2 regions of the Enterococcus sp. DIV0724b genome follow, and region 2 is predicted to be linked to the other one. Evidence: a T-box and tRNA genes for the amino acid it is inferred to sense, from the RefSeq annotation. Region 2 holds a T-box; the other holds one or more tRNA genes.
What was found. The T-box of region 2 lies ahead of glyQ (glycine--tRNA ligase subunit alpha). A T-box ahead of a tRNA ligase gene usually reads a tRNA of that ligase, here a tRNA-Gly.
Positions count from the first base shown of each region.

Region 1: it has a tRNA-Gly gene. The T-box ahead of glyQ (glycine--tRNA ligase subunit alpha) is inferred to sense a tRNA for this amino acid. The anticodon was not compared.

Region 1 is NZ_CP172890.1:3,071,988-3,087,196, reverse strand. It holds gene ftsH (ATP-dependent zinc metalloprotease FtsH) at 1-1,151, shown strand, start outside; gene hslO (Hsp33 family molecular chaperone HslO) at 1,286-2,182, shown strand; gene dusB (tRNA dihydrouridine synthase DusB) at 2,195-3,199, shown strand; gene lysS (lysine--tRNA ligase) at 3,294-4,790, shown strand; rRNA gene IGJ02_RS14385 (16S ribosomal RNA) at 5,506-7,066, shown strand; rRNA gene IGJ02_RS14380 (23S ribosomal RNA) at 7,354-10,265, shown strand; rRNA gene rrf (5S ribosomal RNA) at 10,363-10,478, shown strand; tRNA gene IGJ02_RS14370 (tRNA-Val) at 10,493-10,565, shown strand; tRNA gene IGJ02_RS14365 (tRNA-Lys) at 10,572-10,644, shown strand; tRNA gene IGJ02_RS14360 (tRNA-Leu) at 10,657-10,738, shown strand; tRNA gene IGJ02_RS14355 (tRNA-Thr) at 10,774-10,846, shown strand; tRNA gene IGJ02_RS14350 (tRNA-Gly) at 10,855-10,926, shown strand; tRNA gene IGJ02_RS14345 (tRNA-Leu) at 10,941-11,026, shown strand; tRNA gene IGJ02_RS14340 (tRNA-Arg) at 11,037-11,110, shown strand; tRNA gene IGJ02_RS14335 (tRNA-Pro) at 11,121-11,194, shown strand; tRNA gene IGJ02_RS14330 (tRNA-Ala) at 11,205-11,277, shown strand; tRNA gene IGJ02_RS14325 (tRNA-Met) at 11,296-11,369, shown strand; tRNA gene IGJ02_RS14320 (tRNA-Ile) at 11,388-11,461, shown strand; tRNA gene IGJ02_RS14315 (tRNA-Ser) at 11,487-11,576, shown strand; tRNA gene IGJ02_RS14310 (tRNA-Met) at 11,702-11,775, shown strand; tRNA gene IGJ02_RS14305 (tRNA-Asp) at 11,824-11,897, shown strand; tRNA gene IGJ02_RS14300 (tRNA-Gly) at 11,910-11,980, shown strand; tRNA gene IGJ02_RS14295 (tRNA-Ile) at 11,985-12,058, shown strand; tRNA gene IGJ02_RS14290 (tRNA-Ser) at 12,077-12,164, shown strand; tRNA gene IGJ02_RS14285 (tRNA-Glu) at 12,174-12,245, shown strand; tRNA gene IGJ02_RS14280 (tRNA-Ser) at 12,264-12,353, shown strand; tRNA gene IGJ02_RS14275 (tRNA-Met) at 12,479-12,552, shown strand; tRNA gene IGJ02_RS14270 (tRNA-Asp) at 12,601-12,674, shown strand; tRNA gene IGJ02_RS14265 (tRNA-Phe) at 12,689-12,761, shown strand; tRNA gene IGJ02_RS14260 (tRNA-Gly) at 12,779-12,849, shown strand; tRNA gene IGJ02_RS14255 (tRNA-Ile) at 12,862-12,935, shown strand; tRNA gene IGJ02_RS14250 (tRNA-Glu) at 12,948-13,019, shown strand; gene licT (BglG family transcription antiterminator LicT) at 13,274-14,113, shown strand; gene IGJ02_RS14240 (beta-glucoside-specific PTS transporter subunit IIABC) at 14,269-15,209, shown strand, end outside.
Region 2 is NZ_CP172890.1:1,599,190-1,614,398, reverse strand. It holds gene IGJ02_RS07465 (hypothetical protein) at 1-442, opposite strand, end outside; gene IGJ02_RS07460 (DUF1295 domain-containing protein) at 456-1,229, opposite strand; gene IGJ02_RS07455 (DegV family protein) at 1,226-3,040, opposite strand; gene IGJ02_RS07450 (DUF2177 family protein) at 3,048-3,452, opposite strand; gene glyS (glycine--tRNA ligase subunit beta) at 3,634-5,715, opposite strand; gene glyQ (glycine--tRNA ligase subunit alpha) at 5,717-6,625, opposite strand; T-box leader at 6,788-6,955, opposite strand; gene IGJ02_RS07435 (AAA family ATPase) at 7,006-7,722, opposite strand; gene recO (DNA repair protein RecO) at 7,727-8,512, opposite strand; gene era (GTPase Era) at 8,606-9,508, opposite strand; gene IGJ02_RS07420 (diacylglycerol kinase family protein) at 9,521-9,922, opposite strand; gene ybeY (rRNA maturation RNase YbeY) at 9,906-10,382, opposite strand; gene IGJ02_RS07410 (HD family phosphohydrolase) at 10,382-12,580, opposite strand; gene IGJ02_RS07405 (PhoH family protein) at 12,614-13,582, opposite strand; gene IGJ02_RS07400 (hypothetical protein) at 13,808-15,209, opposite strand, start outside.

The DNA of each region.
Region 1 (15,209 bases), 1.5 Mb from region 2:
TAGACCCAGCGTTATTGCGCCCAGGTCGTTTTGACCGCCAAATTTTAGTTGGCCGTCCGGATGTGAAAGGCCGTGAAGCAATCCTTAAAGTTCATGCCCGTAACAAACCATTAGCAGACGACGTTGATTTGAAAGTCGTGGCACAACAAACACCAGGTTTTGCTGGTGCTGATTTAGAAAACGTATTGAATGAAGCTGCATTAGTTGCTGCTCGTCGCAACAAGAAGAAAATCGATGCATCCGATGTGGATGAAGCAGAAGATCGCGTTATTGCAGGACCTGCGAAAAAAGATCGTGTTATCAATAAAAAAGAACGCGAAATGGTTGCTTACCACGAAGCTGGACATACAATTGTTGGTTTAGTATTAAGCCGTGCTCGTATCGTTCATAAAGTAACGATCATTCCTCGTGGACGTGCTGGCGGTTACATGATCGCTTTACCAAAAGAGGATCAATTCTTGATGACTAAAGAAGATATGTTTGAACAAATCGTTGGATTACTTGGTGGACGTACAGCAGAAGAAATTATTTTCAATGTACAATCAACAGGCGCGTCTAATGACTTTGAACAAGCAACAGGCATTGCCCGTAGTATGGTAACGGAATATGGAATGAGCGACAAATTAGGTCCAGTTCAATATGAAGGAAACCACCAAGTCTTTGTTGGTCGTGACTATGGTCAAACAAAAGCTTATTCAGAACAAGTTGCTTTTGAGATCGACCAAGAAGTTCGTCGTATCTTGATGGAAGCACACGATAAAGCGCGTGAAATCATTGAGTCACATCGTGCACAACACAAACTGATTGCTGAAAAACTATTAGAGTATGAAACATTAGATGCTCGCAGTATCAAATCATTGTTTGAAGAAGGTGTTATGCCTCAAGACGTTATCGATAGCCAATTCCCTAGTGAAAAAGCACAAACGTTTGAAGAAGCAAAACGTGCATTAGAAGAAAAAGATGCGCAAAGACAAGCCGAAGAAAAACAAGATTTTGAAGAAGCAAAACAAGAATTACATGACGAAGCTGAAGAAGTAAAAGCGGACAGTGAAAAAACAGAAGAAAAAGTTCAATCAGAAGTTAAATCTGATGATGAGCATAAAAATGATTCTGAATATGACCGTAATAATTTTGATGATCGTTACAAATAGAACGAAAAGAGCATCCCTCCTTTGGGGGTGCTCTTTTCTTGAAGTTGAAATTATTTAGTTGAAAAAATAGGTAAATCCTAGTATTATCTGATAATGAGTCAGAATTAGTACCAAGTGAGAAGAGGGAAATGAAAATGGAAGATTACTTAGTAAAAGCACTATGTTATGAAGGATCAATTCGCGCATACGCTGTCTGCGCAACTAATACAATCTCAGAAGCACAAAAACGTCATGATACATGGAGCTCGTCAACCGCAGCGCTAGGGAGAACGATGGTGGGGGCATTATTGCTCGGTGCAACTTTAAAAGGTGAAGATAAATTAACAGTTAAGGTTCAAGGGAACGGACCAGCCGGTAGCATTATTGTTGATAGTGATGGTAGTGGAAACACGAAAGGCTACATAAAAAATCCTCACGTAAGTTTAACGCTAAATGAAAGTGGTAAAATCGATGTCCGTGGAGCTGTTGGAACAGAAGGTATTTTCACTGTTATCAAAGATTTAGGCTTGAAAGAAACATTTTCAGGGCAAACGCCAATCGTTTCTGGTGAAATCGGTGAAGATTTCACATATTTCATGGCTGTTTCCGAGCAAATACCATCAGCAATCGGCTTAAGTGTTTTAGTTGATACAGACGAAAGTGTCAAAGCAGCGGGTGGATTTATGATCCAAGTGATGCCAGGAGCAGATGAAAAAACGATTGATTTTATTGAACAACGTTTGCAAGAAGTACCAATGATTTCCCGTTTGATCGATGAAGGCGAATCACCTGAAGGAATATTAGAACGCCTACTTGGGAAAGATCAAATCGATATCTTAGAAAAAATGCCAGTTCAATTCGAATGTAACTGCTCAAAAGAAAAATTTGGCACAGCAATCATTGCCGTTGGTTTAGATGAAATCAATGCAATGATTGAAGAAGATCATGGGGCAGAAGCTGTTTGTCAATTCTGTGGTAACAAATATCATTATAGTGAAGAAGATTTAATTGGACTACGCGATGAAGCAATCCAAAATACTCGTGAAAAGTAGGAGAGAAGCGCTATGTGGAAAATAGGAAATATTGAAATTCCGAATCGCGTTGTAGTGGCACCAATGGCTGGTATTAGTAACGCTGCTTTTCGTGTGACAGTGAAAGAGTTTGGTGCAGGTCTTGTTGTCTGTGAAATGATCAGTGATAAAGGAATCCAGCAAAGAAATAAAAAAACGTTGGACATGCTTTATATAGATGAGCGAGAATATCCGCTGAGCGTGCAGATTTTCGGTGGAGATAAAGAAAATTTAGTTGAAGCTGCAAAATTTGTAGAAGAAAACACCGAAGCTGCAATTATCGATATCAATATGGGGTGTCCTGTAAACAAAGTGATCAAAGCCGAAGCAGGAGCGAAATGGCTGTTAGATCCGAATAAAGTATATGAAATGGTAGATGCTGTTTCTTCTGCCATAGATTTGCCAGTCACTGTTAAAATGAGAACTGGCTGGGATGAAGACCACTTATTCGCAGTTGAAAATGCATTGGCAGCTGAAAAAGCAGGGGCATCTGCTATCGCAATGCATGGTCGTACGAGAGTTCAAATGTATGAGGGTCAAGCGAACTGGGATGTTTTAAAAGAAGTGAAACAACATCTAACGATTCCTTTCATGGGAAATGGCGATGTTCGTACACCAGAAGATGCCAAACGTATGTTGGACTATGTAGGGGCAGATGGTGTCATGATTGGCAGAGCTGCTTTGGGAAATCCTTGGATGATTCAACGTACCAAACAGTATCTGGAAACAGGGGAACTGATACCTGAACCAACCCCGCACGAAAAAATCGAAACAGCTAAAATCCATCTACAACGTTTAGTCGATTTAAAAGGCGAAAAAATCGCGACTAGAGAATTTCGTCAACATGCTTCATACTACCTAAAAGGAATTCCACGTGCTGCTAAGGTAAAAGTGGCAATCAATCAAGCAGAGACCCAACAAGCCATGGTGGATTTGATGAATGCATTTGAAGAAAAGGCAGAAAAACACGCAGAAAAAGAAAAAATCGAAACAATCTAATAAAAAAAGCAGGCTGAAACAGAAATTCGGCTTGCTTTTTTTTGTTTCAATGTGGCATTATAGGGGTATGTGATTTCAGAATGGAGGAAATACAGTGGCAGATGAACAACAAGCGCACCCAGAAGATCTAAACGATCAAATGCTTGTGCGTCGTGAAAAAATGGAAAACTTACGTGAAGAAGGGATCGATCCTTTCGGGAAGCGTTTTGACCGAACACATAATTCTAAAGAATTACATGAACAATTTGACCAACACTCAAAAGAAGAGTTAAATGAAATGGATTTATCTGCAAGCGTTGCTGGTCGTATGATGACAAAACGCGGCAAAGGTAAAGCTGGATTTGCCCATTTACAAGACCGTGAAGGACAACTTCAAATTTATGTGCGAAAAGATCAAGTCGGTGATGAAGCATACGAACTATTTAAACATGCTGATCTAGGCGATTTTTTTGGCGTAACTGGACAAATCATGAAAACAGATACAGGTGAAGTGACTGTTAAAGCGAAAACAATCGTACTATTAACTAAAGCATTGCGCCCATTACCAGATAAATACCATGGCTTAACAAATATTGAACAACGTTACCGTCAACGCTATTTAGACTTGATTAGTAACAAAGATAGTTTTGATCGTTTTATGAAACGCAGTCAAATCATTAGTGAAATTCGTCGTTATCTTGATAGTAATGGCTATGTAGAAGTAGAAACACCTGTCTTGCACAATGACGCTGGTGGTGCTGCAGCACGTCCATTTATCACGCATCATAATGCATTGGATATGGATTTATATTTACGAATCGCTTTAGAGCTACATTTGAAAAGATTGATTGTCGGCGGCATGGAGAAAGTCTATGAAATCGGTCGAGTATTCCGTAATGAAGGAATCGATACAACGCATAACCCTGAATTTACTATGTTAGAAGCGTATACCGCATATACAGATTATAAAGATGTAATGGACTTGACTGAAGGAATTATCCGTAACGCCGCTGAAAAAGTCTTGGGAACAACGACTATCACATATGATGGTAACGAAGTTGACCTAGGATCTGAATTTAAACGTGTGCATATGGTTGATGCAATTAAAGAACAGACTGGTGTGGACTTCTGGCAAGAAATGACTGTCGAAGAGGCACGGGCTTTAGCGAAAGAACATAATGTGGAAATCAATAATAATATGGCAGTTGGGCATATTTTAAATGAGTTCTTTGAAACGTTTGTCGAAGAAACACTGCAACAACCAACATTTGTCTATGGACATCCAGTAGAAGTATCTCCTTTAGCGAAGAAAAATCCAGAAGATGATCGCTTTACAGATCGTTTTGAACTATTTATAGTAGGAAAAGAATTTGCTAACGCATTTACTGAGTTAAATGACCCAATTGATCAACGTGAACGATTTGAAGATCAAGAAAAAGAGCGTGAACAAGGAAATGATGAAGCTCATGGTGTAGATGAAGATTTTATTGAAGCTTTAGAATATGGATTGCCGCCAACTGGTGGTTTAGGAATCGGAATCGATCGCTTAGTTATGCTTTTAACAGATGCTCAATCAATTCGCGATGTCCTATTATTCCCAACAATGAGATAAAAAGTGAAAGAGTAGATTATTTGTTGATAATCTACTCTTTTTATTTTTTTGAAAAATGACATAAAAACTCATGGGAATATACAGATTAAAGAGGAAAAAACGAACAATGAAGAACAAAAGTAATAAAACAATCGGTAACGAAAAAAAGTTTAAAAAAAGTGCAAATTTTAGTTGACCTGAGCCCGTAAACTTGGTATATTATATCTTGTCGCAAGGCACTGATGTAACACGCCAAACGATCACATAACATAACAAACCAAGTTTGAAAAAAACTTTGGGAATCAGCGAGAAAGTTGTTGACAAACGACGAATGACCTGATAAACTAGTGAAGTTGTCGCAGAAATGAGTGACAATCAACTAAAATAGAATAACAATTCAAGTTTGAAAAAACTTGAAAAATCAGCGAGAAAGTTGTTGACAAACAACGAGTAACCTGATAAACTAATGAAGTTGTCACGAAACATTCGATAACATCAAGCAGAAAAAAACTTTGAAACTTTTTTAAAAAAGTGTTGACATCGAATCGGAGATTTGATATGATATAAAAGTTGCTGCGAGGTAACACAGTAGACCTTTGAAAACTGAACAAAGTAAGACGAACCAAATGTGTAGGTTGTTTTTACAACGGTAAAAACAAACAAAAATTTTTAACAAAGCGAAGCAATATGCTAGCAAACAAATGAGCTTAACAATCTTCGGATTGTGTTCAACTTTTATTATGAGAGTTTGATCCTGGCTCAGGACGAACGCTGGCGGCGTGCCTAATACATGCAAGTCGAACGCTTCTTTTCTACCGAGTGCTTGCACTCATTTGAAAAGAGGAGTGGCGGACGGGTGAGTAACACGTGGGTAACCTACCCATCAGAGGGGGATAACACTTGGAAACAGGTGCTAATACCGCATAATAGTCGACACCGCATGGTGTTGATTTGAAAGACGCTTTCGGGTGTCACTGATGGATGGACCCGCGGTGCATTAGCTAGTTGGTGAGGTAACGGCTCACCAAGGCCATGATGCATAGCCGACCTGAGAGGGTGATCGGCCACACTGGGACTGAGACACGGCCCAGACTCCTACGGGAGGCAGCAGTAGGGAATCTTCGGCAATGGACGAAAGTCTGACCGAGCAACGCCGCGTGAGTGAAGAAGGTTTTCGGATCGTAAAACTCTGTTGTTAGAGAAGAACAAGTAGGAGAGTAACTGCTCTTACCTTGACGGTATCTAACCAGAAAGCCACGGCTAACTACGTGCCAGCAGCCGCGGTAATACGTAGGTGGCAAGCGTTGTCCGGATTTATTGGGCGTAAAGCGAGCGCAGGCGGTTTCTTAAGTCTGATGTGAAAGCCCCCGGCTCAACCGGGGAGGGTCATTGGAAACTGGGAGACTTGAGTGCAGAAGAGGAGAGTGGAATTCCATGTGTAGCGGTGAAATGCGTAGATATATGGAGGAACACCAGTGGCGAAGGCGACTCTCTGGTCTGTAACTGACGCTGAGGCTCGAAAGCGTGGGGAGCAAACAGGATTAGATACCCTGGTAGTCCACGCCGTAAACGATGAGTGCTAAGTGTTGGAGGGTTTCCGCCCTTCAGTGCTGCAGCTAACGCATTAAGCACTCCGCCTGGGGAGTACGACCGCAAGGTTGAAACTCAAAGGAATTGACGGGGGCCCGCACAAGCGGTGGAGCATGTGGTTTAATTCGAAGCAACGCGAAGAACCTTACCAGGTCTTGACATCCTTTGACCACTCTAGAGATAGAGCTTTCCCTTCGGGGACAAAGTGACAGGTGGTGCATGGTTGTCGTCAGCTCGTGTCGTGAGATGTTGGGTTAAGTCCCGCAACGAGCGCAACCCTTATTGTTAGTTGCCATCATTCAGTTGGGCACTCTAGCGAGACTGCCGGTGACAAACCGGAGGAAGGTGGGGATGACGTCAAATCATCATGCCCCTTATGACCTGGGCTACACACGTGCTACAATGGGAAGTACAACGAGTCGCTAGGCCGCGAGGTCATGCAAATCTCTTAAAGCTTCTCTCAGTTCGGATTGTAGGCTGCAACTCGCCTACATGAAGCCGGAATCGCTAGTAATCGCGGATCAGCACGCCGCGGTGAATACGTTCCCGGGCCTTGTACACACCGCCCGTCACACCACGAAAGTTTGTAACACCCGAAGTCGGTGAGGTAACCCTTGTGGAGCCAGCCGCCTAAGGTGGGATAGATGATTGGGGTGAAGTCGTAACAAGGTAGCCGTATCGGAAGGTGCGGCTGGATCACCTCCTTTCTAAGGAATATTACGGAAACTTACACATTCGTCGACACTTTGTTCAGTTTTGAGAGGTTTACTCTTATAATTGAAAAGTAATCATCTGATTCTCTTTCTTATTTATATGATTCTCTCAAACGAATTGTTCATTGAAAACTGGATATTGAAGTAAAAAAGTAATCAAAACAAACCGAGAACACCGCGTTGAATGAGTTTTTTAATTAAAATAGTTCGAAGCTTATTTTATTGGTCACGCCTCTATCGCTAGAGAAACGAACCAAACAAAACCGATCGTAAGATCGTAAGGTTAAGTGAATAAGGGCGCACGGTGGATGCCTTGGCATTAGGAGCCGATGAAGGACGGGACTAACACCGATATGCTTTGGGGAGCTGTAAGTGAGCTATGATCCAGAGATTTCCGAATGGGGAAACCCAGCATCTTTTATAGGATGTTACTTTCCAGTGAATACATAGCTGGTTAGAGGTAGACGCAGAGAACTGAAACATCTAAGTACCTGCAGGAAGAGAAAGAAAATTCGATTCCCTGAGTAGCGGCGAGCGAAACGGGAAGAGCCCAAACCAACAAGCTTGCTTGTTGGGGTTGTAGGACTCCGTTGTGGTAGTCTGTCAAGATAGTCGAAGAACCTGGAAAGGTTCGCCAAAGTGGGTAATAGCCCCGTAGACGAAATGTTGGCAACACCTAGGAGGATCCTGAGTACGGCGGAACACGAGAAATTCCGTCGGAATCCGCGGGGACCATCCCGCAAGGCTAAATACTCCCTAATGACCGATAGTGAACCAGTACCGTGAGGGAAAGGTGAAAAGCACCCCGGAAGGGGAGTGAAATAGATCCTGAAACCGTGTGCCTACAACAAGTCAAAGCCCGTTAATGGGTAATGGCGTGCCTTTTGTAGAATGAACCGGCGAGTTACGATTGCATGCGAGGTTAAGGTGAAGAGCCGGAGCCGCAGCGAAAGCGAGTCTGAATAGGGCGAATGAGTATGTAGTCGTAGACCCGAAACCATGTGATCTACCCATGGCCAGGTTGAAGGTGTGGTAAAACGCACTGGAGGACCGAACCCACGTACGTTGAAAAGTGCGGGGATGAGCTGTGGGTAGCGGAGAAATTCCAAACGAACTTGGAGATAGCTGGTTCTCTCCGAAATAGCTTTAGGGCTAGCCTCGGAATTAAGAATGATGGAGGTAGAGCACTGTTTGGACTAGGGGCCCATCTCGGGTTACCGAATTCAGATAAACTCCGAATGCCATTCATTTATATCCGGGAGTCAGACTGCGAGTGATAAGATCCGTAGTCGAAAGGGAAACAGCCCAGACCACCAGCTAAGGTCCCAAAATATATGTTAAGTGGAAAAGGATGTGGGGTTGCACAGACAACTAGGATGTTGGCTCAGAAGCAGCCACCATTTAAAGAGTGCGTAATAGCTCACTAGTCGAGTGACCCTGCGCCGAAAATGTACCGGGGCTAAACATATTACCGAAGCTGTGGATTACACCTCTGGTGTAATGGTAGGAGAGCGTTCTAAGGGCGTTGAAGGTCGATCGTGAGGACGGCTGGAGCGCTTAGAAGTGAGAATGCCGGTATGAGTAGCGAAAGACGGGTGAGAATCCCGTCCACCGTATGACTAAGGTTTCCTGGGGAAGGCTCGTCCGCCCAGGGTTAGTCGGGACCTAAGCCGAGGCCGATAGGCGTAGGCGATGGACAACAGGTTGATATTCCTGTACCAGTTGTTTTTGTTTGAGCAATGGAGGGACGCAGGAGGCTAAGGAATGCATGCGACTGGAAGTGCATGTCCAAGCAGTAAGTCTTGAGTAGAGTCAAATGCTTTACTCTATACGGACAAGCTGTGATGGGGAGGGAAATAATAGTACCGAAGTTCCTGATGTCACACTGTCAAGAAAAGCTTCTAGTGAGAAAACAACTGCCCGTACCGTAAACCGACACAGGTAGTCGAGGAGAGTATCCTAAGGTGAGCGAGCGAACTCTCGTTAAGGAACTCGGCAAAATGACCCCGTAACTTCGGGAGAAGGGGTGCTGACTTCGGTCAGCCGCAGTGAATAGGCCCAAGCGACTGTTTATCAAAAACACAGGTCTCTGCAAAATCGAAAGATGAAGTATAGGGGCTGACGCCTGCCCGGTGCTGGAAGGTTAAGAGGATGGGTTAGCTTCGGCGAAGCTCAGAATTGAAGCCCCAGTAAACGGCGGCCGTAACTATAACGGTCCTAAGGTAGCGAAATTCCTTGTCGGGTAAGTTCCGACCCGCACGAAAGGCGTAACGATTTGGGCACTGTCTCAACGAGAGACTCGGTGAAATTTTAGTACCTGTGAAGATGCAGGTTACCCGCGACAGGACGGAAAGACCCCATGGAGCTTTACTGTAGCTTGATATTGAGTGTTTGTACCACATGTACAGGATAGGTAGGAGCCGATGAACCCGGAACGCTAGTTTCGGTGGAGGCGCTGGTGGGATACTACCCTTGTGTTATGAACCCTCTAACCCGCACCACTTATCGTGGTGGGAGACAGTGTCAGGTGGGCAGTTTGACTGGGGCGGTCGCCTCCTAAAGAGTAACGGAGGCGCCCAAAGGTTCCCTCAGAATGGTTGGAAATCATTCGCAGAGTGTAAAGGCAGAAGGGAGCTTGACTGCGAGACTTACAAGTCGAGCAGGGACGAAAGTCGGGCTTAGTGATCCGGTGGTTCCGCATGGAAGGGCCATCGCTCAACGGATAAAAGCTACCCTGGGGATAACAGGCTTATCTCCCCCAAGAGTCCACATCGACGGGGAGGTTTGGCACCTCGATGTCGGCTCGTCGCATCCTGGGGCTGTAGTCGGTCCCAAGGGTTGGGCTGTTCGCCCATTAAAGCGGCACGCGAGCTGGGTTCAGAACGTCGTGAGACAGTTCGGTCCCTATCCGTCGCGGGCGTTGGAAATTTGAGAGGAGCTGTCCTTAGTACGAGAGGACCGGGATGGACTTACCGCTGGTGTACCAGTTGTTCTGCCAAGGGCATTGCTGGGTAGCTATGTAGGGAAGGGATAAACGCTGAAAGCATCTAAGTGTGAAGCCCACCTCAAGATGAGATTTCCCATTTCTTTAAGAAAGTAAGACCCCTGAGAGATGATCAGGTAGATAGGTTGGAAGTGGAAGTGCAGTGATGTACGGAGCGGACCAATACTAATCGGTCGAGGACTTAACCAAAGAAACGAAATAAAAAAGTTTTTCGGACTGTTTGATTACATTACTTCAATCCAGTTTTGAGTGAATAATCACTCAATTGAATAGCAACAACACCCAGTGTGGTGGCGATAGCGAGAAGGATACACCTGTTCCCATGCCGAACACAGAAGTTAAGCTTCTTAGCGCCGATTGTAGTGAAGGGTTTCCCTTTGTGAGAGTAGGACGTCGCCACGCTAAAGTGTTGTCTTGGAGGTTTAGCTCAGCTGGGAGAGCACCTGCCTTACAAGCAGGGGGTCGGCGGTTCGATCCCGTCAACCTCCATTTTTTGAGCCGTTAGCTCAGTTGGTAGAGCATCTGACTTTTAATCAGAGGGTCGCAGGTTCGAGCCCTGCACGGCTCATAGGAATATTTTGCGGGTGTGGCGGAATTGGCAGACGCACTAGATTTAGGATCTAGCGCCTTACGGCGTGGGGGTTCAAGTCCCTTCACCCGCATTTTTAGTCTCGTTTTATTACTAGGCGATTATAACGCCGGCTTAGCTCAGTTGGTAGAGCATCTGATTTGTAATCAGAGGGTCGAGGGTTCAAATCCTTTAGCCGGCATCCAGACTGCGGAAATAGCTCAGTGGTAGAGCACCACCTTGCCAAGGTGGGGGTCGCGGGTTCGAACCCCGTTTTCCGCTTAGCTTGTTCTTTCGCCGGGGTGGCGGAACTGGCAGACGCACAGGACTTAAAATCCTGCGGTGAGTGATCACCGTACCGGTTCGATTCCGGTCCTCGGCATAGAAATGTAGCACCCATAGCTCAACTGGATAGAGTGCTTGACTACGAATCAAGAGGTTAGGGGTTCGACTCCCTTTGGGTGCATTTGTAAATACGGGAAGTAGCTCAGCTTGGTAGAGCACTTGGTTTGGGACCAAGGGGTCGCAGGTTCGAATCCTGTCTTCCCGATTTATTTTGTGGGGCCTTAGCTCAGATGGGAGAGCGCCTGCTTTGCACGCAGGAGGTCAGCGGTTCGATCCCGCTAGGCTCCATTAGTACTTTATTATTTTCGCGGTGTAGCTCAGCTGGCTAGAGCGTCCGGTTCATACCCGGGAGGTCGGGGGTTCGATCCCCTTCGCCGCGATTACTTTTTAAGAGCCAAGGACCTTTAGCTCAGTTGGTTAGAGCAGACGGCTCATAACCGTCCGGTCGTAGGTTCGAGTCCTACAAGGTCCATTGTAGTGACAATTTATTTTATTCCGGAGGATTACCCAAGTCCGGCTGAAGGGAACGGTCTTGAAAACCGTCAGGCGGGTAAAACCGTGCAAGGGTTCGAATCCCTTATCCTCCTTTGTTGATAACCACAGTGTTTTAGCACTGATGCTTATCAATACTTGGCGAACATAGTGAGAGAAGTAACCTTACTAGGGATCACCAAGAATCATCACCTTTCTATAGTCAATAGACTATAATTATCGCGGGGTGGAGCAGTCAGGTAGCTCGTCGGGCTCATAACCCGAAGGTCGTAGGTTCAAATCCTGCCCCCGCAATTGCTTTTTAAAAGCATATGTAATATAGTGATGCAATACATTTATTTTGGTTTGGTAGTTCAGCTGGTTAGAATGCCTGCCTGTCACGCAGGAGGTCGCGGGTTCGAGTCCCGTCCAGACCGTTTTAAAGTATTGCGGGTGTAGTTTAGTGGTAAAACCACAGCCTTCCAAGCTGTTGTCGCGAGTTCGATTCTCGTCACCCGCTTTATGGGCCTATAGCTCAGTTGGTTAGAGCGCACGCCTGATAAGCGTGAGGTCGATGGTTCGAGTCCATTTAGGCCCATTTTTAAATATTTTTCTTGGGGAAGTACTCAAGTGGCTGAAGAGGCGCCCCTGCTAAGGGTGTAGGTCGGGAAACCGGCGCGAGGGTTCAAATCCCTCCTTCTCCGTTTCATAGCGGCCCGTTGGTCAAGCGGTTAAGACACCGCCCTTTCACGGCGGTATCACGGGTTCGATTCCCGTACGGGTCATGTTTTAATATTTATTCCGGAGGATTACCCAAGTCCGGCTGAAGGGAACGGTCTTGAAAACCGTCAGGCGGGTAAAACCGTGCAAGGGTTCGAATCCCTTATCCTCCTTTGTTGATAACCACAGTGTTTTAGCACTGATGCTTATCAATACTTGGCGAACATAGTGAGAGAAGTAACCTTACTAGGGATCACCAAGAATCATCACCTTTCTATAGTCAATAGACTATAATTATCGCGGGGTGGAGCAGTCAGGTAGCTCGTCGGGCTCATAACCCGAAGGTCGTAGGTTCAAATCCTGCCCCCGCAATTGCTTTTTAAAAGCATATGTAATATAGTGATGCAATACATTTATTTTGGTTTGGTAGTTCAGCTGGTTAGAATGCCTGCCTGTCACGCAGGAGGTCGCGGGTTCGAGTCCCGTCCAGACCGTTTTATTAGTTTTTGGCGCAGTAGCTCAGTTGGTAGAGCAACGGATTGAAGCTCCGTGTGTCGGCAGTTCGATTCTGTCTTGCGCCATTTGAAAGAAGAAACATGCGGGTGTAGTTTAGTGGTAAAACCACAGCCTTCCAAGCTGTTGTCGCGAGTTCGATTCTCGTCACCCGCTTTTTTTCTTTAAGGGCCTATAGCTCAGCTGGTTAGAGCGCACGCCTGATAAGCGTGAGGTCGATGGTTCGAGTCCATTTAGGCCCATAATTTTTAAAAGGCCCGTTGGTCAAGCGGTTAAGACACCGCCCTTTCACGGCGGTATCACGGGTTCGATTCCCGTACGGGTCATGCTTTGAAAACATTTAGCTATGTGCTGAATGTTTTTTTATTATTTTTAAAATAAATTTAATGAAAACGTTGACAATGCTATTATAATAGGGTATTCTATGCTTGTACACAACAAGTAAATAGATGGATAGTGATTGTTTAAATACAAGCTAAACCTAATTTTTCCAATGAGGAAGATATTCTTCTTTTTTGGAAAGGTTGGGTTTTTCTTTTTTACAATTAAAGGGGATAAGCGTGAAGAAGGGAGCGAAAAAATGGTTATTCAAAAAATTTTGAATAATAATGTTGTGATTACGTTGGATACAAATGAGCAGGAACAAATCGTGATGGGACGTGGTATTGCTTTTAAAAGAAAAATAGGTGATTTTATTCCAGAAGAACAAGTTGATCAAGTATTTCGATTAGCAAACCAGGATACTTCTTTGAAATTCCAAGAGTTATTGGAAGAATTACCCTTAGAAGTAATGCAATTATCAGATGAAATTATAACATATGCTAAGACCAAACTGGGTAGACGACTAAATGATACAATCTTTATTTCTCTAACAGATCACCTTCATACGGCTTTAGAGCGTATGAGACAAGGAATTGAAGTGAAGAACTTTCTATTATGGGATATTAAGCGTTTTTTTTCAGATGAATACATCATTGGGAATAAGGCTGTCGAGATGGTTAAAGAGAAGTTTGATGTGCAACTACCAGAAGATGAGGCAGGATTTATTGCTTTACATATAGTCAATGCCGAAATGGATGAAGAAGTTGGAAATGTTTATGAACTAACAAAAATTATGCAAGAAATTACGAATATTGTGAAATATCATTTTAAAATTACTTTTAATGAAGACTCGGTCTATTTTTATCGTTTTAGTACTCATTTAAAATTTTTTGCTTATCGTTTATTAAATCATAAAGAATTACATGATGAAGATGATGGGGAACTATATGAAGTAATTAAAAAAAAGTATCGTAATGCCTACAATTGTGTGAATAAAATTTCTAAATTCTTAACTGAAGGCTATGACTATACTATTTCTAAAGAAGAGAAAATGTATCTGATTATTCACATTGCAAGAGTTATACAGACAAATGGTTAACAAGATTATCAAATCTAAGTATAGATTAGTAATGGAACGAAAGGTGGGGAGAAGAGTAGGAACCGCAAAGCAAGACCCCTTGGATAGTGACATTAAGTTGGCTAAACCTTCAAAAGTAATGGATTGAAAAAAACTAAACTTTGGAGGAACAAAAAATGGGAAAATATCATGATTTAGCAGAGAAAATTGTTAACAATGTAGGCGGAAAGGAAAATATCAATAGCTTGACACACTGTATTACACGCTTACGTTTTAAATTGAAAGACGAATCAAAAGCAAATGACGATGTTTTAAAAAACATGGATGGTGTCGTTACTGTAATGAAAAGCGGTGGACAATATCAAGTAGTAATTGGGAATCATGTCCCAGCTGTGTATGAAGATGTTGTAAGTATTGCTGGAATTTCAGCAGATGCAGAACAGGAATCATCTGGTGGGAATTTATTCAATCGTTTGATCGATATTTTAAGTGGCTGTTTCCAACCGTTCTTGGGAGCATTAGCTGCAGCTGGTATGGTAAAAGGTCTAAATGCTTTACTAGTTTTCTTGAAATTATATTCCGCTACTTCTGGGACATATACAATGTTAAATGGTATTGGCGATGCAATCTTCTATTTCATGCCAGTTATTTTAGGCTATACAGCAGCTAGAAAATTCAATTTAAACCCAATGGTGGGAATTGTTATCGGAGCAGCGCTTTGTTACCCAACAGTTCAAGGGTCTGCTTTACAAGCTGCTTTTGAAGCAACAGCAGGTGCAGGTGCTCCAGCGCCATATAGTCTATTAGGATTACCTGCTTATGACACATTTTTAGGTATTCCATGGGTTGGTGCTGGCTATACAAGTAGTGTTGTACCGATCATATTCATTGTTGCTTTTGCAGCCCAAATTCAAAAACTCTTCAAGAAACTTATTCCTGAAGTTGTTCAAACATTCTTGGTACCTTTCTTTGTACTATTGATTGCTTTACCAGTAGGTTTCTTAGTGATTGGTCCAATCATTAGTATGTTAACAGACTTACTAAGCGCTGGCTTCCAAGCTTTAATGGGCTTCTCACCAGCATTGTATGGTGTTATTCTTGGTTTCTTCTGGCAAGT
Region 2 (15,209 bases):
TAAAGATATACTCTTTTTTGGTCAATGGTGTGTTCGCTAAAATACGATTGATATAAATCAGTACAGACAGCAAAGCTAGCATGATCACAACTGATAAATCAATATAAAGATACTGCCATGCTACTAACCAAATGCTATTCAATATTGAAGAAATGATAAAAGTCATTCTTAACTTTTTACTAATTTGCTGATTAATTAAAACAGAATCTTTTCCTGGTTTAAGCCATTGATAAACAACAAAACCAGCCAATAGCAAATAAATTACTGACCAAATTGCAAACGTCAAACCAGCTGGGGCAAATAAGTTGGGATAAGTATCAGAAACTTCTTGCGTTGTCATTCCGTTTAGCGGCAACAAAACAGCTGCCGCATTCGTGCCAATCATTACAATATAGATAATTGTAACGACCCACTTTGACCAAATAGATTGATTTTTATCCATCTTAATCTCTCCTTTATAATCCTTTTTTCCCAATAAAAGGGGTAAATTTTGGTGTTTTCTTTGCGTAAACAATAAAATCTGGTCGCTCTCTGTATTTCTTCTCAAGCAAAGGGACACCTGATACAAATAAAAGCAACAAGGTAATTGTTATTGGACCAATAATACCCCAAATATTTCGTGTGTCATTCAAACTTACAAGAAATATCCCCCACCAACTAAGTGCTTCACCAAAATAGTTTGGGTGTCTTGTCGTTGACCATAAACCAGTTGTTAACAGCTTTCCATGATTGGCGCTTTCACTTTTAAATTTTGTCAGTTGATGATCGCCAATCGTTTCATAGCCAAATCCAATTAACCAAATTAAAACTCCTACTCCATTCCACCAATAAAAAGCATTGGTAGAACTTGTCATCACAAAAAGAATCGGCATTGAAACAACTAACAAAAGAACACCTTGTAAAATAAAGACGTTTAAGTAAGCTTTTAATCTTGCAAATCGGTTGCCCCAACGTTTTCTCATGTTCACATAACGATAATCTTCCGGTTTCCCGATATTTCGTTTAGCTAAATGGAAAAACAATCGAAGTCCCCAAATTGTTACTAATAAAAGAATTATTGTACTGACCTTTGTTTTTTCAGGCATAACGAGATACCCTGTAACTGCCACCAGTACAAATCCAATTCCCCAAGCTAAATCAACAATAGAATTATTGTGAAGATATTGCGCTAAAAAGAATAACACAGTAAAGTATAAAAATATTACACTACTAACAATTAAAATAGTCATATTAAATCCGCCCCTTCTCCTAATTCAACAGCCACAGCTACACTTCCTTGACCAGCACTCATTGCAATAACAGTTGAAATATCCATAATATAACTTGGTTGAAATCCAAGGTGTTTTATTAATTCATTTTTCCATACCAACGCTCTTTTTTCCGAATTGGCATGAATGACAGCATAACGCTTTATTGTGCTGCTCTTATGCATTTTTTTAAGTTGCTTGATAATTTTCTTTTCATTTCCTTCCAAGCTAAAAGTAAAAGCACTCAAAGTCCCTTCACCTGCCTCGTTTAAACTAACAATCGGTTTCAAATTAACCTTCTTAGCAATTTTCCCAGCAAATTGAGGTATCCTGCCAGAGTCAATCATAGGATTTAAATCATCTACGCTAACCAAGATTTTAAGCTGACTCCTTTTACGCCTTGTTCGTTCAACTAATTCAGTAAATCCAATTCCTGATTGAATCCATTCATTAGCACACATTACGAGCAATCCTTGCGCTGCAGAGTTTTGCTTGGAGTCAATAACTTCAATCCTAGTATTAGGAGAGCTTATATGCTTTGCAGCTTCTTTCACGGTATAGAAAGTCCCACTAAGTTTTCCAGCAACCGTAATAACTAAAATTGCTTCATATTTAGTTTCTAAAAACGAAAAAAGATTTTTAACCGTTTTTAATGTCGGTTGTGAGCTAGTAGCTCGTTCGCTCTGTTTTTTATTCAACTCAAAAAACTGATTGCTTTGAATTGTTATTTTATCAATATAGCTAGTATTGCCAATCAATATATTCATAGGCAATACATGAATCTGATTATCTAATACATAGTCAGCAGGTAAATCAGCGATCGAGTCTGTCACTAAGGCAATTGGCGTTCTTTTTTGCGTATTTACTCGATATTGCAACAACATATCATCAACCTTTTGTTGAATTGGTTGACCTACCGTGTTTAAATAATCCAAGACTTGATCTGGCTGATTAGAATGAATATGGATTCTCGCTTTTCCACGATTTATAGAGACAATTAAAGAATCACCATATGCGCTTAATTTTGTCTGGATAGCTTCTTTTGTCTGCGTTACCTGATCTATTAATATTTCAGTACAATATCTATATTTTGGTTCTGAAGAGTTTCTATGCAAAGTTTCAGAAATTTCGATTTTTACAGACTCATTTAAACGCTCCCTTGGTTTGTCCACAGCTTGTTTATTTATAAAAGCTTTAGTAAAACCTTCTATGAATAAATAGAAGCCTTTCGCTCCTGCATCGACTACTTGGTTTTTTTGCAGTATCTTTAACTGTCTAGTTGTATTATCTAATGCTTGCTTTGTCTCAATAAGCGCTTGCGGTAAAAGATTTTCCAAACTATGGATCTGATCCCCTTTATTAAGAGCTTCTGCCCAAGATCTAATAACCGTGATGATCGTTCCTTCTACTGGGTTTTCAATAGCCTGATATGCTTCACTGATCGCTAACTTTACACTTGTTACAAAACTCTTAACAGAGCTTTTTTCCTCCTGAAGCAATAGATTATTATAAATACCATTAAAATATTGTGCAAAAATAATCCCAGAATTTCCTCTTGCTCCTAACAAAGAAGCTTCTGCTATATTCTCAAAGACTTCGATGACAGAAGTTGATTCATCATTTGTCTCTTCAAGTATCGTCTCCATCAACGAGGCTAAATTACTTCCCGTATCTCCATCCGACACAGGAAAAACATTAATTTGATTCAGCTCTTGTTTCTCGTTTATCAATTGAATAGCTCCTTGTCGAAATGCAAATAGCAACTCTTGATAATCAATCGACTGACTTGTCATACGCTACTCACCTCCAATTGAAATGCTGAGCTATAAAGACAGTAACACCACAAGTCATTGCAGTAACAAATCCTCCCCAGACTAAATCTATCATTGTAACCAACGAAGGCCAATCTTTAATTGTAGCTAGATTTGTTAAATCATATGTTCCATAGCATAGCACTCCTAGAAAAGCACCTGCTGAAATAGCGTAGATCAAACTATCTTTTTCAATTGCTGGATAAATAACAAAAAATAGAATACCAATAAGATATAATACATAAAAAACAACTGCTGGAATTATTTTAGTGGGGCCTAACAAACTACCTAACTGATCTTGATAGATTTTTTTAGCAATTAATAGTAGCCAGATAAAATCTAGAACTAGAAATATAACCGCTGCACTACTAAATAATTTTATAAACTGATTCATTTTAATTCCTCCTAATAAAAAATAGCACGATCACCTTATCAATCGATAAGTTTATCGTACCACGCTCTATTGTTTTATGAAAAAATTTTGCTTGGGAAATTTTTCTAACTCTTCAATTCCAATAGTTTACGGAAAAAAGAGGAGTCCGTTTTGTTCAAGCCTCCTCATCTTTTTTCATATCTTATTTTACGATCAATAAATCTAAACTAGCCAATGATAAAGACATTTTAGCAATACGGTTAAGTTCTTGCAAACGGTTTGCTTTAACTTTTTCATCTTCTACCATAACCATTGTTTCTTCAAAATATTGTTCGATCAATGGTCGTAAATTGACTAATGCTTGATAATTTTCTGACATAGTATTTTCATCAAACTTCTCTTCAATTTCATTTACTGCTTTGTGTAATGCTTTTTCTGCATTATTTTCAAATAAAGTCGCATCAACCTGACTATCTTGTTTTAATAGCTCGCGACCTTTTTTAGCTAAGTTAATCACTCGTGTCAATGCTTCCATTGAAGGTTTGAAATCATTATCCAGTAAATGTTTTTTCAGGATTGCTGCAGATGAAAACAGTTTGGCTAAGTCCTTTTGTTCAGATGAGATTACAGCATCAATCACATCATGACGTACATCTTTTGTCATCAATAATTGGCGTAGGCGCGCTTTCACAAACTCAATGACTTCTTCTTGACCTGTTGTCAATTGGATGCCAAATTTTTGACTATCCGCATTAACAGCTGCATCGATTTCCATCTGAAGTTGAACTAAGGGGAACTGCCACCCTTTATTTTCAACAATACGAATTACTCCATATGTTTGACGGCGTAACGCATAGGGATCATTAGAGCCGCTAGGGATCATCCCTACCGCAAAGAATGAAAATACACTATCAAGTTTATCAGCAATTGCTAAAACAGCACCCATTGCAGAAACAGGAAGTTCTCCTTCACTCGATGTTGGTAAATAATGCTCACGGATTGCCTGAGCTACTGCTGGTTTTTCTCCCTGAAGCAATGCGTATTTTTCTCCCATGATTCCTTGTAATTCTGGGAATTCACCGACCATATTTGTCACTAAGTCAAATTTGTAAATTTCAGAAGCACGTTTTAAATCAGCCAATTCTGCTTCTGATAGACCGACTTCTTTACCAATGATTTGTCCAATAACAGCCACGCGTTGCATTTTTTCGTAGATAGTTCCAATTTTTTCATGGAAAGTGACATTTTTTAATTTATTGACACATTCCTCAATTGACAACTTTTTATCTTCATTATAAAAGAATTCAGCATCTTCTAAACGAGCAATCAACACTTTTTCATTTCCCTTGATTACATTTTCAATATGAACATTATCCCCATTTCTAACAGAAATAAAGTGAGGTAATAATAATCCTTGATCATTACGAACATCAAAATAGCGTTGATGCTCTTTCATTGACGTAACTAATACTTCATCTGGAACAGAAAGGTATTTTTCATCAAAAGCACCCACAAAAGCTGTTGGGTATTCAACTAAATTATTAACTTCTTCCAGCAAATTCTCATCTAGATCCAGCTTCCAGCTGTTTTTTTCAGCTAATTGGTTCGCTTGATCAACGATCATTTTTTTTCTTTCATTAGGATCAACGATCACAAACTGTGCTTTCAGTTTTTCTTCGTACTCTTTTGAATGATCAAACGTCACATCGTCACCTAAGAAACGATGTCCGCGAGAGCGGTTCCCAGTGGTTACATCTAGAACAGAGAACGGAATCACTTCATCATCTAGTAAAGCTACGATCCAATGAATTGGACGGATATACTCAAAATCATAATTTGCCCAGTGCATTGTCACTGGAAAAGTTAAACTTGTAATAACATCTTTCAATCCTGCTAGCACATCAATCGTTTTTTGTCCTTGATTATGTTTCGTTACATAAACATATTCTACACCGTTCAATTCTTTAAAAGTGATTGCCTCTGTAGTTAAACCTTGACCTCTAACAAATCCTTCTGCAGCTTTGCTCCAATTTCCTTCGGCATCTTGAGCAATTTTTTTAGCAGGTCCTTTAATCTCTTCTTGCGTATCTTCTTGTTGTTCTGGCAATCCTGTCACACGTATGGCTAATCGGCGAGGCGTCGAAAAGCTTTGGACTGTTTCATAAGTTAATTTGTTTTCATCTAAAAACTTCACTATTTTATTTTCTAATTGTAAACGACTTGGGCTGACAATATGCGCTGGCATTTCTTCCAAGCCGATTTCAAGTAATAGGTCTTTTGCCATGTTATTTAGCCTCCTTACTAGTTTGATTGTCTTTGTTTAAAAGTGGAAATCCTAATTTTTCACGTTCTGCAACGAATATTTTCGCTACAGCTTTTGCTAGGTTTCTAATGCGAGCTAAATATCCAGCACGCTCTGTTACAGATACTGCACCACGAGCATCCAACAAGTTAAATGTATGGCTGCATTTTAAAATATAGTCATAAGCTGGATGTACAAGACTTTCATCAATACAGCGTTTTGCTTCTTTTTCAAATTTATCAAAGTTTTCTAAAAGCATCTCTTGATCACTGATTTCAAATGAATACTTAGAATGTTCATATTCTGGTTGATTGAAGATTTCACCGTATTTTACGCCTTCAGTCCATTCTAAATCATATACACTTTCTACTTCTTGAATGTATGAAGCAAGTCGTTCAAGTCCGTAGGTGATTTCAGAGGTTACAGGATGACAAGCTAATCCGCCCACCTGCTGGAAATACGTAAATTGAGTGATTTCCATGCCATCAAGCCAGACTTCCCAACCTAATCCCGCGCATCCCATAGAAGGATTTTCCCAATTATCTTCAACAAAACGAATGTCATGCGCCAACGGATCGATTCCTAACAACTCTAAACTTTCTAAATATAATTCTTGAATATTCTCTGGTGATGGTTTCATAACTACTTGAAATTGATGATGTTGATACAGACGGTTTGGATTTTCCCCATAACGACCATCTGCTGGTCTTCTTGAAGGTTCTACATAAGCCGCATTCCAAGGTTCAGGTCCGATTGCTCGCAAAAATGTATAAGGACTCATTGTCCCTGCTCCTTTTTCCGTATCATAAGCTTGCATTAGCATACAACCCTTTGATGACCAAAATTTTTGCAAGGTTAAAATCATTTCTTGTACAGTAAGTTTCTTTTCCATTGTGATCCTCCTAATTTAAATGTATAATCCGTTTTTTTCTGATACAATAAAAAACAATCGAGTAACGCTCAATTTTCATCACTGTGCGTTACCTATTACACAATAATTTTTTATAAAAATCTTAAGCAAAAAAAACAAAAAAGTCCCTATGCCTCTTAGAGACATAGGGACGAATAATCGCGGTTCCACCCTACTTCCGATAGTAACTATCGGCAGCTTCGTTTTAGTATACTCAAAAGCGCCCTTCAAAAGTTGCTTGTATCTGGCTCACACTTTCCCAGACTCGCTATAACAGCAGTTCTTCTTACTCTTCTTTTTCAACGTATATATTTAATTACTCTTTATGATAATCTTTGATCACTGAGATGTCAAATTATTTTTTAAGATTCAAACAGATTTTGAAAAAAATGCTCTTTTCTTTCAAAAATCATTAACCATTCTTGATATATTTTCGTTTCTTCTAGTGCGCGTTTGACGATTTTTCCATCAGTGAATTCATAGATTCTAGCATTTGGGAAAAATAATAACACTGGCGAATGAGTAGCAATAACAAACTGTGAATCAGCTTTGATTAACTCTTGCATCAAAACCATCAATTGTAATTGTGTACTGAGAGATAATCCAGTCTCTGGCTCATCTAATAGATAAAAACCTTGTCCAAAAAAGCGGCTTGAGACTAACTCATAAAAAGATTCTCCTCTTGAATAGGTATGAAGTTCGCGCTGGAAAACACCTTCACCTTGGTCGATCATTTCAATATCCGTCATTAAATTATAATAGGATTCTGCTCGATAAAAATAACTGTCTTTTGGATAATTTGGATACTTTATTGGTCGGCTTGCTTCTACTAGCAAAGATTGCTCTTCGTAAGAAACAAAACAATTATTTTTTGAACCACCTTCAAGATTCAAATCCATTAAGCCAGCTATGGTCTCTATTATCGTTGATTTCCCAGAACCATTTTCCCCTATCAAAAATGTAACTGGCTTATCGAAAATAAGTTGATTCAAATCATTTAGAATTGGTAAATTGAACGGAAATCGGGTTAAAGTTGTTACTTTATCGTATTTCAATCCTTTAAGATACAGTTTTGTCATCCTCTTAATCCTTTTTTTCCCGCTTAGGCAACTTCAATGTGTCTTCCCAACTTTTCATTTGATCGATAAACTTCTTACTCTTTAAATTAATTCCAACATATTCGTCGTACAGTTCGTCAATAGTTTTTCTAATAGCTGTTTTTGTCTCTGATTTAACATTGATATCCTGGACTTTATCATAAGAAACTGTTGAGAAAAGTCGAATAAAATGAATTGCTCTAGGATCTGCATGATATCGATGATCATCAAGATGCCAATGACGTTCACATAAAACGCCACTATATTTTGATGAATAATCAAATTTTCCACGAGTTTCTTGACAAACACTACAATGCTTCCACTCTGGAGTGATACCGAATCGACTTAGTAATTGAATTTCAAATATATTAGTAATAATTTCAGCGTCCTTATTTTCATTCAATAATTTCAAAGCTTGTTGTACAAAGTGATACAGATTAGGATCGTACGTCCGATCTTCAATGGCTGCATCAACTAAATTCAAAATATAAGTTGCATATGCATTCACAAAAATATCTTCCTGAATAACTCGAAGTGGATAAACATCTTTACTTCCATTTAAAAAAGATAACCCTTCTTCTCTAAAATCACCAATATATATAGCTTCTGTAAAAGGCAAAATAGCAGGACCAATTGGATTATTTTTGCGATGTGCTCCTTTTACGAAAAACATCAACTTACCAAAGGATTCTGTAAAAATTTTGACTAACTTATCTTTTTCTTTGTAATCTTTGGTAAATAAAATAATTCCTTTTGTTTCTCCTAAAGCCATACTTTCGCCTCCTTTGTATTCTAGTCTATTTTAGCAGAGATACAAGTAAAAGAACAATCCTGTAATAATACAGAATTGTTCTTTCATTTCTCATTAATAATCGTCTTTGCGATACCCGAAATCTTGTAAATGAACTTTTTTATCACGCCAGTCTTTTTGCACTTTTACCCAAAGTTCTAAGTAAACTTTGTCATCTAGTAAATGTTCAATATCTTGTCTGGCTTTTGTTCCGATCTGTTTAAGCATTTTTCCGCCTTTACCAATAATGATTCCTTTTTGGCTATCACGTTCAACGATAATCGTTGCTTGAATACGTACTTTATCATTCTCATCGCGTTTCATCGAATCAACTACAACTGCTACTGAATGAGGAATTTCATCTCTTGTAAGCAATAATACTTTTTCACGAACTAATTCAGAAACAATAAAATATTCAGGGTGATCTGTTACTTGGTCATCTGGAAAATACTGTGGGCCTTCTGGCATTTGATCTACTAAAACATCCATCAAACGATCCACATTATTTCCTTCTGTTGCTGAAATCGGTACAACTTCTGCAAATTCCATTTGGTTCGAATAATCTTCAATGATTCCCAAAAGTTGATCCGGATGAACCGTATCGATTTTGTTAATCACAAGATAAACGGGGCTAGTCATTGTCTTGAGGCGCTCAATGATGAAATCATCCCCTTTACCTCTTTTTTGATCCGCGCTAATCATAAATAACGTTGCATCAACTTCACGTAAAGCACTATAAGCTGTTTCAACCATGAAATCACCTAAGCGATGTTTTGGTTTGTGAATACCTGGTGTATCAATAAAAACAATTTGCGCTTCCGGAACTGTATAAATTCCTTGTATCTTATTTCTAGTTGTTTGAGCTTTATCACTCATAATCGCTATTTTTTGTCCGACAATTCGGTTCAATAAAGTAGATTTACCAACATTAGGTCTGCCTACAATTGCTACAAATCCGGATTTATGTGCTTCAGTCATTGTTTCTCTCCTCTATAAAAAATCTTGTAGTATCTGCCATATTTTTGGGACAAACAACAGCACTGCAATAACCACAGCAAATCCTGCTGTTAAAAGAACTGCGCCTGCGGCCATGTCTTTGATTTTTTTACCAATTGGATGAAAATGGAAATCGGTTACCATATCAACCACATTTTCAAACGCTGTATTAATAATTTCCATCACTAAAACAAGAAAAATCGCGAGTAACAACCACAACCATTCTGAGATAGCTAACTGAAAAACGAAACCAGCAATAATTGCTGCAACGCCCATCAAAAGATGCGTTCGCATGTTTCGCTCTTCCTTAAATACTGTTTTAATCCCTTGAAGAGCGAACTCTAAAGAAGCTATAAAATGTTTATTTTTCTCTGTCCGCTTATCTTTTGAGTCCATAGGCATCTAAAATCTCTTTCTGTAAACCAAACATTTCTTTCTCATCATCAGCTTCCATATGATCATACCCATTTAAATGTAAAAAACCATGTACCGCCAAAAAGCCTAATTCACGTTCAAAAGAATGACCATATTCTGCAGCTTGTTCCGCTGCTCGTTCGGTTGATATCATAATATCACCAAGATTTCTTGGAAAAGCTTCTGCTGCATCTTCAAAAATAATAGGCAGTTCATCTTCACCTTCTTCTTCCAATGCAAAACTAATAACATCTGTGGGAACATCTTTCCCACGATAATCTCTATTTATTACCTGAATACCTGAATTATCCATAAATGACACGGACATTTCAGTATCTTCAGATATTTTCAGAAAATCAGCTGCAAACTGCAACAGATTTTCTACTTCTTCTAGATTTTCTTTTGATAGATTCATTGTTTCATCAATGAATGAAATATCCATTAGTCATCTCTCTTTTCTTGTTCTTCTTTCATTTCTTCTGCTTCTGATTTCATTTTTGGATACTTGATCCTTGAATGGAAAGTACTACATAAACCATTTACCAGAGATTTTTCAACAATCCGAATTTCTTTCATTGTTAAACCACAATCATCCAACTGTCCATCTGAAATCCGATCTTGAATAACATTATGAACAAACGCTTGAATTTTATCATTTGTCGGATGATCCATTGCCCGAACAGCAGCCTCACAAGTATCCGCAATACTAACGATCCCTGCTTCTCTGGTTTGAGGTTTAGGACCCGGATAACGGAAATCTGCTTCAGAAATATCTGGATTTCGTTCTTTCGCTTTAATATAGAAAAACTTCATTAGAGTCGTTCCATGATGTTGATGACAAATATCAATCACCATTTCAGGCATATGATAGTCTTCTAAAATTTTTGCACCATCAATAACATGACCGAAAATAATTTGTTTACTATCTTCTGGTAACAAGAAATTATGTGGATTTTCTGCACCAGCTGGTAAGTTTTCTACAAAGAAGTTCGCATGCTTGATTTTTCCAATATCATGATAATAACAAGCAACTCGCGTCAATAATGAACGTCCGCCAATTTCAGCAACCGCATTCGCACTTAAACTAGCGACCATCATACTGTGATGGTAAGTCCCAGGTGCTTCTTCAAGTAATTGCTTCAATAACGGATGATTTGGATTACTTAATTCATTTAAAACAATCACACTGTCATCTGTTACAAGTAATTCAATATATGGATGAAGTCCCATTGTCGCAAGAAAAGACAATACAGTTCCAGCTAAAGCACAAATCATCATCGTCCACGATTTACCATCAAAAAAGCTCATACCTTGATAGACCATTAAAATAAAGTCCACACAAACAGGAAAAATAATGACCCAAAATACTGCAACTAATCCTTGTTCGCCAATGCGTGTCCTTTTTACTACAGTTGCCAACAGTCCAGAAAACATATAACTCACTATGATAATCGTCAATGAGTTTGTTCCTATAGAATTATAAAATACAAAAAGTGAAAAAATCACTTGGAAAACAGCTGCCAAAACACCGGCTCTTCGACTTACAAAATAATTTAATACAAGAGGAGTAAACGCTGCTGGGAAAAACAATGAGATATACATCATTTGTTCTGTTTGGAAAATCTGGAAAAATTTCATCAAGAGAACGCTTAAAGACATTGCGCCTACATAAAATAAGATAAAATGTCTACGTTTGCCTTCCTCTGTCACTTGTTTAGTAAAAAATAATAAAACAAAAACCTGCAAGACAATCGCTAAAGCTAGTGCTGCCATTGGGAATAACGAAGTACTTTGATTTGTCAACCCTAGCAGTTCAAGCTTTTCCATCGCTTTACTATCGATTTGAGTCCCTTCACGAACAATAATTTCCCCCTGATAAATCATAGCTGGAGGAACTGCATCCATTGCATTTTGACGCATTTCTTTAGTCTTTTTATCATTAGCAAAATCATTCGCTACAATACCTTCATTTACAATATAACGAATTTCTTGTTGCATTGTACTGGTAACATCAAGAAATTGAATCTTCTCAATTGCATTTTGTCGTATGCTATCCAAATCAGCTTCACGTACATGATCTTTCATCTTTTCATCTACGATTTTTAAGCTTTCAGTTTTTACTTGTTGAATCTGATTAGCATCTAATGAAAATATATTTTGATAAAATACAGTAGGAAATTTTTGGTAAAAAGCGACTTCATCTTGATCTAACGATTCGAATTGCGCTTTTAAGTTGGCTACTCTTTCTTCGATTGTTGGTTTGGGAATCGTTTCATCTTTTTTAGCCTTCGCTTTTCTCTCTTCATACTCTTTTTCTGTTTTTTCGTTTGCTGTAATGATCAGTTTAAATAATTTTTCAATTCGCTTATGCTGAATATCTGCTGTTTCTTCCTGATAAATATATTCAGGAGTAACTGCTTCAGCAGCTAATTTTTTCTTTTGTGCTGTTTCATACGTATTTTCAACATTTTTATTCGCACGAATTGTATTTTCAGCTAGTTGACCTTCTTTTATTTCTACTTTTTTCTGATGGACACTACCGAACATAATGATAAATAAAAAGCATGAAAAAATAAGTAAAAGTATTGGTATATAAGCTTTTCCAAGTTTATCACGTAATTTTAATAACGAGTATTTCAACGGAATTTTTCACTCCTTTCCGCAGGTTTAAAACTATTTTTGACTCTCTTTTTCATATGCTCTAATGATTTGAGCAACAACTGGATGTCTAACAACATCTCCAGCATCAAAATGAACAAATGAAATTTTATCGATCGACTTTAAGGTTCTTTCGGCATGAATCAAACCACTAGCGACGCCTTTAGGCAAATCGATTTGGCTTGTATCGCCATTGACGATCATACGAGAGTTAAAACCAAGTCTTGTTAAAAACATTTTCATTTGAGCAACGGTCGTATTTTGCGCTTCATCTAAAATAACAAAAGCATCATCTAATGTCCGACCTCTCATATAAGCTAACGGTGCAATTTCGATTACACCTCTCTCCATTAAGCGATTTGTGTGGTCCATACCAAAAACTTGGTATAACGCATCGTATACTGGGCGGAGATATGGATCAACTTTTTCTTTTAAATCACCTGGTAAAAAACCCAAACTTTCACCCGCTTCAACGGCAGGGCGCGTTAAAATAATTTTTTGGACTTCACCTTTTTTTAATGCTGACACAGCCATGACAACTGCTAAAAACGTTTTACCCGTTCCAGCAGGGCCGACGCCAAAAATAATATCACGTTTTCTAATCGCATCAATGTATTTTTTTTGTCCAATATTCTTGACTCTTATTGCTCTGCCATGGTGGTCTTTTAAAATTTCTTCTTCATACATTGTAACAAACTTATCTAATTCTCCGCTTTTCGCCATTTTTAAAGCTGAAACAACATCTGGCGTACTGACTTTGATTCCACGTTGAATCAAAACTTGCAAAGTTTTGATAACAGAAGCAACCAATTGCACTTCGGCTTCTTCTCCTAGTAATTGAATCATTTCTCCACGTGTGTTGATTGTCACAGCTGTATTTTCTTCTAAATACTTTATATGTTTATCATGGGTTCCTAAAAGCATACTCACATCATCAGAATCATTTAACTTTAATTCCAAAGATATTGACTGATTTTCTGTCAAAAAATACCCATCTCCTTTATTTTTTCATTCTCTACAATCATACCATAATATTTATTTATAAAAAAGAAGTAGGTTAAGATTAAAAACCTTAGAAATGATTCTTTTAATATGATTGCACCATTATTGTTTATTCCAACTCAAAAAAGCTGCTTAAAACTAGAAACGTTTTAAGCAGCTCTCTACTCTTCATGTAATTCTGATTAGTAATCATTCACTTAATTCTTCTTATGGAGCATCTTCCAAAGTAAATTCTAGTGTCGCTTGATAATCACCATTTCTGGCAACGGCTGATTTCGATTGATCTAATTCTAATAGCATACCTGTATCCTTTGACCAACTCTTTGTTGTTTCATTAGGTAAATCTGTAGAACTTTTTAAAATAGGATAGTTTTCTCCGTTTATAAAAACAGGCTCACTTGTGGTTGTATCTTTAAAAATTAGAATGCCTTTTAATATGTGTTTTTGACCATCTTGTTCTAAAGAAAAATCGTCTTTAATCCGCATCGAAAGTTGCCAGTCTGCTCGCACAGTATTATTTCTTTGATCGTCGACTGTTATATCCCATTGATTGTTTTTTCTAGGAATTATTTGTGTTTTCTTTGATTGTATAGGTACATTATCAAATTCTAACAGTTTAGGGACAGTAACTGACAAATTCCCACTAGGTATATAATTTACTTTTACTGAAATTGTTTCAGATACACTTCCACTAGTCACTTTAATTTTATAGCTCTTCTCCTCGACTTTAGCACTATCCCATGTGTCTAACAATTCAACAGTATAATCCTCGTCTATACCCTTCCCGTCAATCTGGACATTTTTCACCCATTTTTTTATCTTTGCAGCACTTGGCTGATTATCCCCTATATAATTTGTTTGATCAATAGCAGTCGCACTTAATACTGAAAAAAATGTAGTATTCAGTTTCCCATATACAGTATCATTATCACCTAATCCTGGATACTTCGTATTAAGATCAGTTTTTGATTTAAACTTCACTTTGAAAGACTTTGATCCTGGAGCACTACTATCATAATCCTCAATAGTCGCATCATACTGGGTTGAGTCAATGGCTTCTATTTTGGTATCCCCATCATACACATAGACCTTGTTATCAAACAACTTAGCTGTTGGTGCCACCGTATTTACTGGCTGATTTTCCCAAGTAACATCATCAGCAACTAACTTATACTTCGCTTTTCTATAATAATATTTAACTGTTTGAGCGGAACTTTTAAAAATACCTTTAACTGGATTAGTCGTAACTTTTTTTCCGTCTAATGTAGCATAATCTAAAACATAACCATCTGAGTATGTTTTTAGCGGTGCAGACCAAGAACGGCCTAAACTAGTAGCTGGGATGTCCACTGTACCATCTTTCGTCTGATCTTTATAATATTCTACTGCCACTGACTTTGGTTCTCCAGTGTTCTCAGTAATTGCTCCGCTATCATCAATTGCTCCTGGTTCTACCCAGGGAGCTTTTATTTCTGCCCAACTTTTTTTTTCTTTAGGTAGCTTTATCCGCAAGCTCAGAGTCAATAATTCAGCTGAGCTTCCAGTTTTCCGTTCAACGTAAATATCTTTCCACTCTGTATTGTCTGAAGTCCCAGTCTGAAATACCCCT